Regions from separate parts of the Alteromonas sp. H02 genome, predicted to be linked through region 3. Evidence: predicted binding sites of a transcription regulator. Region 3 holds the regulator's gene; each other region holds the start of a gene.

Region 1 (4,380 bases), 2.5 Mb from region 3:
GCCTCTGTCGAACAGGGTCAGAGAGTTATCAGGCACCGAAGGGATAAGCCGTTCAGCGAGGGACATCTCTCCTACATTACGACTATCAAATTCACTGGCCAAAAGAAGGTGGCTGGACGTTTCCATCAGGCTGCACATGCGTACCTGCGGGTACGGATTATCACCCTTGGCATTCCGGTCACAACCAAATGCATTAAGGTTCTCCGTAGTATCCTGAGTACGAAACATCACGCCATCAACCGCCAGTACATTTAAACCACACCACTGCTCAAAAGCGTACTCACCAAATGCCCGCTGTGCCATCAGTTTAAAAGTGTGCCCGACGGCATCTTCCCCCAGTCGTTGGCGCGCTTGTACCACCGCACTAGGCGCAACAAAACGATTTTTACCCGGTAGTGAAACATCGAGTTTATTCGCAATGTCCCAGACAGGGTCGTTACGGAAAAGACTCATACCAACAATGGTAAAAACAACCGAATCCAGAGGTAATCGTCGACGCCTGACGGTCGCTACACCCGATAATTCATAAGCTTGCTGGAGAAGTTCGGGGTCAACGAAAGACATCAGTTTATCGATAGCATTCAAATCTTCTGCATGACCAAATGTATCATCGAGGTGTGTAAGTAAAGACATAAAAAAATCCGATACCAGAGACTGATATCGGATTGTGAACCCGTAGAAAGATCGGTCAACCGATCAGTATAAATTTCTTAACTGATCGGCATTACGCAGATGCGGGCTTTTGGTATATATCTTAATACAACGTTTTATACGCTGTAGTACATGTCGAACTCAACAGGGTGAGTGGTCATGTTCAGTTTAGTGACTTCTTCCATCTTCAGTTCGATGTAAGCGTCGATCATGTCGTCAGACATTACGCCGCCAGCAGTTAAGAATTCACGGTCACTATCCAGTGCTTCAAGCGCCATTTCCAGCGAGCTTGCAACAGTTGGGATTGCCAGTGCTTCTTCAGCCGGCAGATCGTATAAGTCTTTATCCGCTGCATCACCAGGGTGGATCTTGTTCTTAATACCGTCGATACCCGCCATCAGCATGGCAGTAAATGCCAGATATGGGTTAGCTGTTGGGTCAGGGAAGCGTACTTCGATACGACGCGCTTTATCGCTGGTTACGTAAGGAATACGGATTGAAGCTGAACGGTTACGTGCAGAGTATGCCAGCATTACCGGCGCTTCGAAGCCAGGTACCAGACGCTTGTATGAGTTAGTCGAAGCATTAGCAAAAGCGTTGATCGCGCGAGCGTGCTTGATGATACCGCCAATGTAATAAAGTGCTTCTTCAGAAAGACCTGCATACTTGTCGCCAGCGAAGATGTTTTTGCCATCTTTACCGATAGACTGGTGACAGTGCATACCAGAACCGTTATCACCAACCAGTGGCTTAGGCATGAAAGTCGCTGTCTGACCGTAAGCGTGAGCAACGTTATGAACAACATACTTGTAGATCTGGATTTCGTCAGCTTTAGCAACCATAGTGTTGAACTGACAAGCAATTTCGTTCTGACCAGCAGTCGCTACTTCGTGGTGGTGTGCTTCAACAACCAGACCCATTTCTTCCATTACCAGACACATTGCAGCACGCAGATCGTGCGCAGAATCTACTGGTGGAACCGGGAAGTAACCGCCTTTAACGCCTGGACGGTGACCCATGTTACCGTCAGCGAATTCTGAACCTGAGTTCCAGGCTGCTTCAGAAGAGTCGATTTTATACATTGAGCCTGACATATCAGTGTGGAACTTGATGTCGTCAAACAGGAAGAATTCTGGCTCAGGGCCGAATAAAACAGTGTCACCAATACCCGTAGACTTCAGGAACTCTTCAGCACGGCGTGCGATAGAGCGTGGGTCACGGTCGTAACCTTCCATAGTTGAAGGCTCAACGATGTCACAACGGATGTTAACCTGAGTTTCCTCAGCAAACGGGTCAACAACGGCAGTTGCCGCGTCAGGCATTAGGATCATGTCTGATTCGTTGATTCCTTTCCAACCAGCGATTGAAGAGCCATCGAACATCTTACCTTCTTCGAAGAAATCGTCATCTACGCATGATACAGGGATAGAGACGTGTTGCTCTTTACCTTTTGTGTCGGTAAAGCGAAGGTCAACAAACTTGGCTTCGCTTGATTTAATTAATTCTAATGCCTTCTCAATTGACATCGTGTCCTCCAGGTTGTTTCGTAAATTTGATGTTCGGGGAGCCGAATCATCAGGTGGAAAAATCGTAAGCGATATTCATGCCAGCTACTTGTAAAGGCTGAACAACGCAGTATTCCGGGCTGTCGTCAATTAATATAACTTATCATGCACCATTATGGTGATTTTATGTTTTATTTTGGTGCAGAAGGAAGTGTCAGCAAAGCTTTGTTTCCTTCTAGCATTCTTTCACTGCCCGCAGGCTTAATCAACAGATTAATTTTTCTTTAAACCTAAAAAAACATGCGCAATGCAGCGAGAATTTCTGTACAATCCGCGCTCATTTCCTTTTATCTGTACGAGAAAATTGCAAAATCTCTTTGTTGCATCGGCAATGATGCCGCGTGGGAGTTTTTTGCGGGTTGAAATTCAATGAATGTAACTGACATCAATAAGCTAAGAAATATCGCGATCATCGCGCACGTTGACCATGGTAAAACTACTCTGGTAGATAAACTGCTGCAGCAGTCTGGTACTTTAGAAACCAGAGGCGAGGCACAGGAACGCGTGATGGATTCTAACGATATTGAAAAAGAACGTGGTATTACCATCCTGGCGAAAAATACCGCCATCAACTGGAACGATTACCGCATCAATATCGTAGACACTCCCGGACATGCCGATTTCGGTGGTGAGGTTGAGCGCGTTATGTCGATGGCGGACTCGGTACTGCTGCTTGTTGATGCGCAGGAAGGCCCTATGCCGCAAACGCGTTTCGTAACGCAAAAAGCATTTGCTCAGGGCTTAAAGCCGATTGTGGTAATCAACAAAATCGACAAACCCGGTGCACGTCCTGACTGGGTAATGGACCAGGTATTTGATCTGTTTGATAACCTTGGAGCTACGGATGACCAACTGGACTTCCAGGTAGTTTATGCTTCTGCTCTGAATGGTTGGGCGTCAATGGATGCTGATCAAAGTGGTGAAGATATGACGCCATTGTTCCAGATGATCGTGGATCAGGTATCACCACCGGATGCAGACATTAACGGTGCGTTCCAAATGCAAATTTCGCAGCTGGATTACAACTCTTACGTGGGTGTAATCGGTGTTGGCCGTATCAAGCGTGGTAGCGTTAAGATTAACCAGCAAGTCACCATCGTTGGCGCGGATGGCAAGAAACGCAACGGTAAGGTTGGTCTGGTTTATGGTTATCTGGGTCTGCAACGCCACGAAGTAGAATACGCTACCGCTGGCGACATCATCGCTATCAGTGGTCTGGGTGAACTGAAAATTTCAGACACCATTTGTGACGTGAACACTGTTGAAGCGTTGCCGGCACTGAGCGTAGATGAGCCAACGGTTACCATGACGTTCCAGGTAAACACCTCGCCATTCGCTGGTAAAGAGGGTAAATATGTTACGTCGCGTAATATTCTTGAGCGTTTACAAGACGAACTGGTTCATAACGTTGCACTGCGCGTTGAAGAAACCAGTGATCCGGATAAATTCCGCGTCTCCGGGCGTGGTGAATTGCACTTAGGTATCCTGATCGAAAATATGCGCCGTGAAGGTTACGAGCTGGCTGTATCTCGCCCGGAAGTAATTCTGAAAGAAGAAGACGGCCAGGTTCTGGAGCCGTTTGAAACGCTGACCATCGACTGTGAAGAGCAGCATCAGGGCTCAATCATGGAGCAACTGGGTCTGCGTAAGGCCGAAATGACCGACATGTCACCGGATGGTAAAGGTCGTGTACGTATCGACTTTATGATCCCCAGCCGTGGCTTGATTGGTTTCCAGACTGACTTTATGACGCTGACCTCAGGTTCAGGTTTACTGTACCATTCATTCGACCACTACGGCCCGCACAAAGGCGGCGTAATTGGTAAGCGTAAGAATGGTGTACTGATTGCTAACGCTAACGGTAAAGCGCTGACTAACGCCCTGTTTAATCTGCAGGAACGTGGTCGTCTGTTTATCGGACACGGTGTTGAAGTTTACGAAGGGATGGTTATCGGTATTCACAGCCGTGACAACGACCTGACGGTAAACGCGTTAAAAGGCAAACAGCTGACTAACGTTCGTGCATCGGGTACCGACGAAGCTCAAACCCTGGTGCCACCGGTGAAAATGTCTCTGGAGCAGGCGCTTGAGTTTATCGACGAAGACGAACTGGTAGAAGTCACGCCAGAAAGCATTCGTATTCGTAAGAAGCTGCTGACCGAAA
Region 2 (4,380 bases), 1.2 Mb from region 3:
CTACACGGAAAATGTGCATATTCACTTTGAGCTTTTCCAGCGCACGCTTTACGTACATACCGTAATTGGCGTAACCGTCGATTGAGACGCCGCCGATAGGGTTGAGGTACACTTTGTCGGCATGGGCTGCCAGGTAATATTGAGACTGCGTGTAGTAGTCGCCAACGGCAAGTACAGGTTTGCCGGAGGTTTTAAAATCGTCGATGGCTTCAGCAATGGTACGCAGCTTATCCAGGCCGCCGCCACGTAAGCCCTGCAGGTTAAGTACTACCGCCTTAATACGCTTATCAGCCTTGGCGTTCTCCAGCACTTTAACCACATCGCGAACCAGCACTTCCGGGTTATCAGGCTCTTCGTCAAATGCTTCCTGAAGAAACTCAGATACCGGATCTACCGCTGTTTTCTGAATGACCAGTGCGCCATTAAGGGTAAGCATCAGGGCGCTGCCAGGGGTTACCTGTGGGACGCTCTCTTCACGGCTGGCCACTGCGATAATGCCTATGATAATGACCAGAAACACAACGTTGAAAAATAATTTTCGACAAAAATTCAGGGCAGTCCATAACCCCACAAACAGCGCTTTGGTCCAGCTTTTACTTTTTTCGGCCATACTGACTACTTACCTAATTAACAAAACAACCTAATGTTATCGATTCAAAAAATTATCGCGAGTTAATTTTGTAATGAAATGTTATTGCCTTTATCTATGACGCTTCTTCTCGGCAGAGGATGCAACTGGTTGATCAGCACTGTCATCCAGCCATTGCTGAATCAACCTGGCAATGGCTTTGTGCTGTTCATCAGACAGGGTCATTAACAGGCGTCCCTGACGTTGCCTGTAATTTACCTTGCGCTGACCTTTTTGCATTAACTGAGAAAAACGACTCATCGATTGAAAGAAATAACGTTACCCCGCGGTCTTAATCGTAATTGGCATTATTGAGGTAAACCGTGGTGAGCGCAATTATCCGTAAGTTAAATACTAAATTAAATGGGATGGCAGCATCCCTGAACGGTATTCCCCTGTTACTAACAAGGTTATATCTGGCTCCGGTTATGGCTCAGGCGGGCTGGCAGAAACTGGCTAACTTCGACAGCACGGTAGACTGGTTTGGTAATCCGGACTACGGGTTGGGGTTGCCGCTGCCATTTTTACTGGCTGGCCTGGCTGCATTGAGTGAGTTTATTGGGGCTGCGTTTTTAGTGCTAGGCCTGGCTACCCGGCTAACCGCTATTCCTTTAATGATAACCATGGTAGTGGCCATGATTACCGTCCACTGGCAGTACGGATGGCCGGCTATTGCCGATGCAGGCAGCTGGCTGGCCGATGGTACGCTGTTAACAAATGAATCTGTCATGGCGGCCCCTGAGAAGCTCTCTGCAGCGAAAGCTATTCTTAACGAACACGGTTATATCGACTGGCTGACATCCAGTGGTAACTTTGTGATCCTGAATAACGGTATAGAGTTTGCCGCTACTTATTTTATTATGCTTATGGTGCTGTTCTGCTTTGGTGGCGGGCGTTATGTGAGTATTGATTATTATCTGGCGCGGCATTTTAATCACTAATAAATTATATTGCAGGGATTGCACTAAAATCGCTTGCCAGTATGCTGGTCTTTTTGTGAAATAGCCCGTATCAGCACGGGTAAACTAATTATTTTGCCAGAAGGAGAGCACCATGGATGCACTGGAACTTGTTATCAATCGTCGCTCACAGCCCCGACTAACCGCGCCGGCACCGGCTGGCGAGGCGTTGGATAATATTAAACGCGCGGCTTTGCGGGCGCCGGATCACGCGGCACTTAAGCCATGGCGATTTATAGTGTGTGAGGGCAAAGGACTCGACAAGCTCGGTGCACTGTTTGAGCAGTCTGCTATTGATAATGATAAAACGGAACGTGAAATACAGCGCGCGCCGCAGTTACCTACCCGTGCGCCGATGATTATTGTGATCACCACGGCCTATCAGGAACACGAAAAAGTGCCTCAGGTAGAACAGTTCGCGTCGGCCAGTTGTGCGGCTATGGCCATGCAAATGGCTGCGGTTGCCCAGGGCTTTCAGGGCATGTGGCGCACCGGCGATTATGCCCATTGCAATATTGTAAAAGAAGGGCTGGGTGTATCTGCCGACAACGAAATTGTTGGCTTTTTATATCTGGGTACGCCAGCACAAGACGCAGGACCCAAGCCAGAACTTGAACCGGAAGACTACTTTACTGTCTTTGCATAACGGCTATTCTGACACTGCTCTTTACTGAGAAAAAAAGCGCCACCTGTCGGTGGCGCATTGCTGATAGGAAAGGCTAGCTATTATCCTGATCGTTAACGATGTTCATTATCCGTTGGCGAAGCGCTTCATCCTGACGCACCCGCTGAGCGATAGTGGTATAAGTTTTTACCTCCAGACCAGCTTGTTTTATTTCGTCTACCATCGCTTCACGCGCGTTGGTTTGCAGTTGCTGCTGTTTTTCGGTGGATTGCTCTTGTTGCAGCTTAACCTCAAACTTTTTCGCGACATCTTGTACTGCATACATCGCCACGGTAAATTTTTGTAACGTTGAATCATCAAACTGTTGTTGTTCAACAGAAGTCTGAATTTGATTCATTGCTTTTTCGTTGTCCTGCACTTTCTGGGCTGCGTAAACCGAAGAAACTGCGCCGGTGGTTAGAGAAAGCGTTAAGGCAATGAGTTTTGCAAGTCGTGTCATATATACACTCCAATTTGATGAATGACCCCATTACAGGGAATGTCATATTTTACAAAGCGAGTGCTATGCCAGGTTGTAAATCATTAATTTAAACAATGGTTTATTGTATTTTGGTGGTTATTTTCTCAGCGCTAACTGGTCTCGCTTTCAGAATGTGTCGCAATTTTTCACGGTGGCGGCGGGATGTCATGCAAAATTACATGGGCACTAGAATTCTATGGACATGGGGGCATTGGTTTTAATTGTCTGGCTGCGCCAGTGGCGGGGCATTTTTTGGAAATCGCAAGCACTAACAAGTCACTCAGGTTAACACTGCATAAATAGGTTTAGGGGGAAACGGTTGTCGAGAGCTTTGGCGATTAATGAAAATGTTACGGGGCAGGCGACTAGATGGTTGTGGAGTGTTAGTAATAGCGAAGCCGGGACCGCCATTGGCGTTCCCGGCTTCAGCATGCAGCGTATTGCTGGTTTTATTCAACGACGATAATTTTGATCGCGTCAGTGGCGCCGATAGTTTCCATGCGGTCACCGTGGGTCAGGATCACGATATCACCGTTCTCCACCAGGTTTTTCTCTTTCAGCAGGGCTACGACATCTTTACGCAGCTCACCGGGTGCACTGTCGCGAGAGTCAAAGAAAACCGGTTTTACGCCACGGTATAACGCCATCAGATTAAGCGTTTCTTCGTGACGTGACATGGCAACAATCGGCAGGGTAGTGGTGATACGCGACATCAGACGCGGCGTGCTGCCACTTTCTGTTAAGCCTACAATAGCCTTTACACCCGGTAAGTGATTAGCAGCATAAACCGCTGATAAAGCGATAGTCTCGTGCACTGAACCAAATAGTTCGTCCATGCGGTGCTTGGAGATTTTTACACTTGGGTGGGTTTCTGCGCCTTCACAAACACGGGCCATGGCTTTTACGGTTTCAACCGGATAGCTACCCGCCGCAGTTTCTGCTGAGAGCATTACCGCATCGGTACCGTCCAGTACAGCGTTAGCCACGTCCATTACTTCTGCACGGGTAGGCATTGGGCTTTCAATCATCGACTCCATCATCTGAGTTGCCGTGATAACCACCTTATTTAACTGACGAGAACGGGCGATCAGCTTTTTCTGAACACCAACCAGCTCTGCATCACCAATTTCCACACCCAAATCGCCACGGGCAACCATTACCGCGTCTGATGCGCTGATAATGTCATCAATGGCTTCATCCGTAGCAACGGCTTCAGCGCGTTCTACCTTGGCGCAGATTTTGGCTTTACAGCCGGCTGCTTCGGCCAGTTCGCGGGCATAGTTCAGGTCTGCACCGCTGCGTGGGAAAGAGACTGCAAGGTAATCAACGCCAATTTCAGCGGCAGTAAGGATGTCACGCTTGTCTTTTTCAGTCAGTGCTTCAGCAGACAAACCGCCACCCAGACGATTGATGCCTTTATTATTAGACAGTTTGCCGCCTACAGTTACTTTAGTCAGCACTTTGCGGCCATCAACGCCGGTCACTTCTAATTGAATACGGCCATCGTCGAGTAACAGGATATCGCCGGTGCTAACATCGTCAGGCAGCGCCTTATAATCGATACCAACCTGTTGCTCAGTACCTGCATCGCGGTCAAGCTCTGCATCCAGCACAAACGGGTCGCCTTCATTAAGGAAAACTTTATCGT
Region 3 (4,380 bases):
TTTGGCCAGTGACTGGGCTACAAACACCGAGCGGTGCTGGCCTCCGGTGCAGCCGATGGCAATGGTCACATAGCTGCGGTTATTACGTTCCAGATGGGGCATCCAGGTGTCTAGCAGGTTTTGAATCTGCCAGATAAACTTGGTCACAATGGGCTGTGAACCCAGAAAGGCTTCTACCGGGGAGTCCAGACCGGTAAGGTGCTTTAGGTCCGGCTCCCAGTGCGGGTTGGGTAGAAAGCGAACATCAAACACGTAATCCGCGTCTTTGGGTATGCCGTGCTTAAAGCCGAATGACTCAAATACCAACACTAACCTTGAGCTCTTTTTACCCAGAATACGTTCGCGGATAAGTTCGGCGAGCTGGTGAATCGATAATCTGTCGGTATCAATGTACAGGTCGGCCCGCTCGGTAATGGGCGCGAGTAATTCTTTTTCTGCCTGAATGGCATCGGCCAGGGATTTATTCAATTTGGCCAGCGGGTGCAGGCGGCGGGTTTCACTAAAGCGCTTCACCAGCATGTCATCACTGGCGTCAAGGTAAACAATGGTCATCGACCAGGACGAGGGCAGATAGTCGAGAATCTCAACTAATTCATCGGGATCCTTTGGCAGGTTACGCACGTCGATGCTCACGGCTACCTGATCGTATTCGTCGACCACGGTATGGGTGAGGGTGGGGAGCAGGTTTACCGGAATGTTATCAACGCAGTAGTAGCCTAAATCTTCCAGCGCCCTTAGCGCAACGGATTTGCCGGAGCCGGAGCGCCCGCTGATGATAATGAGTTTCATGGTTTTGTCAGACTCCCTGCCGGACTAATTTGCAGCCTCGTCGCATAGTGCGGCGATAACCTGTTCCTTCGATTCGGCGTTACGGATGGTTTTTACAATGCTTTTCTGGCTTAACTTGCCGGCAATCGTGGCGAGGGTCTGCAAATGCCCCTCGGTCTGGTTTTCTGGTACCAGAATGGCAAAAAAGATATCAACCGGTTTATCATCAATGGCGTCAAAGGCAATGGCTGGGTTGGTGGTTACTACCACGGCTGTTACGTTGGAAAGATTAGCCAGTCTGCCATGCGGCAACGCTATGCCATTGCCAATGCCGGTGCTGCCCATTTTTTCACGACTGAGCAGGGCGTTAAGCGCGTCTTCTTTTTGAATTTCGGCGTTGGTTTCGGCAGCAATATCGCTGATGATTTCTAAAATTCTTTTTTTACTGTTGCACTGGACCGCACATTCAGTGCGATCCAGGCTAACTAAGGCTTGAATATTCATAAGGTTAAATTGGGCCTAGTGCTTTTTGAGCTTTTCCTTATGCTTAATTACCTGGCGATCCAGTTTGTCGACCATACTGTCTATCGCGGCATACATATCTTGATTTTCTGACGAGGCAAATACTTCCGCGCCACTCAAATGCATCGTGGCTTCGGCTTTTTGAGCAAGCTTTTCCACGTTGAGGATCACATGCACATTGGATATGTGATCAAAGTGGCGCTCCAGTTTACTAAACTTGGTATCAACATAATTACGCAAAGAATCGGTTATCTCGATGTGATGACCTGTAAGATTTATTTGCATAGTTCGTCTTCCTTATATTTCGGCCTAAATAAGGCTCTTGCGTTGGTTAGACGGTGGAATCGACAAGGATTCCCGGTATTTTGCTATTGTCCGCCGGGCAACTTTTATACCTTGTTCGGCCAACAATTGAGCAATTTTGCTGTCGCTTAGTGGTTTACTGGGCTTCTCGGCGGCAACCAGTTTTTTAATCAGAGCGCGGATGGCAGTAGATGAACATTCTCCGCCCGACTCGGTGGCTACGTGGCTGGAGAAGAAATACTTCAGTTCAAAAATACCGCGGGGGGTGTGCATGTATTTCTGAGTGGTTACCCGCGAAATGGTAGATTCATGCATATCAACCATTTCGGCTACGTCATTGAGGACCATAGGCTTCATCATTTCCGGGCCGTGTTCGAAAAAGCCCATTTGCTGCTGCACAATGCAGTTAGCAACCTTGAGCAAGGTTTCGTTACGCGACTCCAGGCTCTTGATAAACCACTTGGCTTCCTGCATATGCGAGCGAATAAACTGGGAATCTGAACTGTTGCGGGCCTGACGGCTCATGGCAGCGTACTGCTGATTTACGCTCAGTTTTGGCAGGCTGTCGGGATTGAGTTCAACCACCCAACGGCCTTTTTTCTTGGTGACCGATACGTCGGGAATAACGTACTCGGGCTCCTGAGTAATTAATGCACTGCCCGGACGCGGATTAAGGGTTTGCAGTAAGCGCATTGCTTCACGCAAATCGTCTTCCTTCAGGCGTGATTTACGCATTAAGGTGCGATAGTCCTTGCTGCCCAGCAGGTCGGCATAGTCTTCAATCAGGGTTTTTGCTTCCTTGAGCCATGGCGTGTCGGGAGCAAATTGTTTTAACTGGACCAGTAGACACTCCTGCGGGGTACGTGAGCCTGAACCAATCGGGTCGAACATTTGGATCCGTTTCAGCACGCATTCAATTTCGTCCACTTCAACCGGTTCTTCCATATCTTCAGTATTGACGCTCTGCAGGATATCTTCAACTGTTACGGTTAAATATCCTGATTCGTCAATCGAATCAATAATGGCAATCGCAATGGCACGGTCTACATCGCTGAAGGGCGTGAGGCGCATTTGCCAGAGCAGGTGGTCCTGAATATTGTCGGTGGTTTCACCCTGAAAAACATTCTCATCGTCGTTGGAAGCAGGGCCTGGCGCTGGCGCTGAGGAGGCCGAATAATATTCATCCCAGGTGCTGTCGATGGGTAATTCGTCGGGCAACTCGTTCTTTTCGAGGGCCTCATTGGTGTCCATGCTGGTCTCGGTGCTGGCGGTTGCTGCGGCATCCGCTTCCGCATCGAGTTTACTTTTCTCAACCGTATCGTTGTCGCTGTTGTCATCAACTTCCAATAACGGATTTGAATCGAGCGCTTCCTGGATTTCCTGTTGTAAATCCAGAGTAGATAGTTGCAGCAGTTTAATCGCCTGCTGCAATTGTGGCGTCATAGTAAGTTGTTGACTAAATTTGAGCTGTAAAGATGGTTTCATCTACTTCTGTTCTTAACGCCTTGCTTATTATTGATCGGGACAAAATTTGTTGTCTATATGCATCTAACTATAGCCTGAATTGCTCACCCAGGTATACATCCTTGACCTTTTGATTACTTAAAACCTGTTCGGCGGTGCCCTGGGCGATTAATTCCCCCTGACTCACAATGTAGGCTTTCTCGCATACGTCGAGGGTTTCCCGGACGTTGTGGTCGGTAATCAGGATACCAATTCCACGGTCACGAAGATGCTGTATGATCTTCTTTATATCATTAACCGAAATTGGGTCAACTCCCGCAAAGGGTTCATCGAGCAAAATAAATTTTGGATTCGCCGCCAGTGCCCTGGCAATTTCTACCCGACGCCGCTCTCCCCCCGACAAACTCATCCCTGTACTATTACGTATATGGTTGATATTGAATTCATCAAGTAGCGCATCGGCTTCATTTTGCTGTTCGGCAGAAGAAAGGTCTTTGCGTGTCTGCAATATTGCCATGATATTGTCAAAAACCGTTAACTTTCTGAAAATAGAGGCTTCCTGGGGTAGATAACCAATTCCGTTGCGGGCACGTTCGTGCATGGGCTGGCGGGTCAGATCCATCTCGTCGATGCGAATATCGCCCTTATCCAGTGCCACCAGGCCTACAATCATGTAAAAAGTGGTGGTTTTACCTGCACCATTGGGGCCTAACAGGCCAACAATCTGGCCGGCAGATACCTCAACGCTAACATCCCTTACTACCTGCCGGGACTTATACGACTTAGCTAAGTGGGTGGCGGTCAGGGTGGTCATTCGTTGTCATTATCCTGTTGGTCGTCTGTGCTATCACTGGCCTTGCTTTCGTCGCGCACGGCTTCAATATCTTCCAGACTAAACACGGTACGCACCCGGCCATCTTCACTGCCGCTGCCGTCACCGGTGGCTTTAAGTTGTTCTTTTTCCATGTCGTAAACGATGGTTTCACCTTTTACGACACTGGTATTCTGATTCAATTCGGCATCACCGGCCAGCGAAATAGTGCGATTCGCCACTTCATAACGGATCTCAAATGCACGGGCTTCCACAACCCGGCCATCGTCCAGAGTCTGGCTGTATACAGCAGGTTTGCCAGTAGCGATAAATATTTCCTTGCCCTTGCCGCCGCCAGCTTCTACTTCTACCCGGTCGGCCTTAATGCTGAGCGAGCCCTGGGTAACCTGTACATTATCAATCAGGATAGACTTTTTATTCTTACCGTCGAGGAACTGTGACTCGGAAAACACCTCGATGTCTTTTTTGAAATCAGACTTGGCTGCCATGAC

What was found. The regulator sigma-54, encoded in region 3, starts transcription at its own class of promoters, with help from an activator protein. The targets are predictions, from matches to a motif close to GTTGGCACGNNNNTNGNNT.
Region 1: a site for sigma-54 is predicted at 2,244-2,262, ahead of glnA (glutamate--ammonia ligase). Genes of this name have one in related genera too.
Region 2: a site for sigma-54 is predicted at 2,766-2,784, ahead of AC566Q_RS13965 (DUF4168 domain-containing protein). Genes of this name have one in related genera too.

The regions. Positions count from the first base shown of each region.
Region 1 covers NZ_CM185021.1:1,150,241-1,154,620, forward strand. Annotated here, with positions in the region: gene AC566Q_RS05215 (IS4 family transposase) at 1-633, opposite strand, end outside; gene glnA (glutamate--ammonia ligase) at 768-2,177, opposite strand; gene typA (translational GTPase TypA) at 2,586-4,380, shown strand, end outside.
Region 2 covers NZ_CM185021.1:3,024,689-3,029,068, reverse strand. Annotated here, with positions in the region: gene sppA (signal peptide peptidase SppA) at 1-610, opposite strand, end outside; gene AC566Q_RS13980 (hypothetical protein) at 701-889, opposite strand; gene AC566Q_RS13975 (HvfX family Cu-binding RiPP maturation protein) at 997-1,569, shown strand; gene AC566Q_RS13970 (NAD(P)H nitroreductase) at 1,682-2,233, shown strand; gene AC566Q_RS13965 (DUF4168 domain-containing protein) at 2,307-2,711, opposite strand; gene pyk (pyruvate kinase) at 3,182-4,380, opposite strand, start outside.
Region 3 covers NZ_CM185021.1:4,262,450-4,266,829, reverse strand. Annotated here, with positions in the region: gene rapZ (RNase adapter RapZ) at 1-789, opposite strand, end outside; gene ptsN (PTS IIA-like nitrogen regulatory protein PtsN) at 814-1,272, opposite strand; gene hpf (ribosome hibernation promoting factor) at 1,288-1,575, opposite strand; gene AC566Q_RS19785 (RNA polymerase factor sigma-54) at 1,600-3,078, opposite strand; gene lptB (LPS export ABC transporter ATP-binding protein) at 3,146-3,871, opposite strand; gene lptA (lipopolysaccharide transport periplasmic protein LptA) at 3,868-4,377, opposite strand.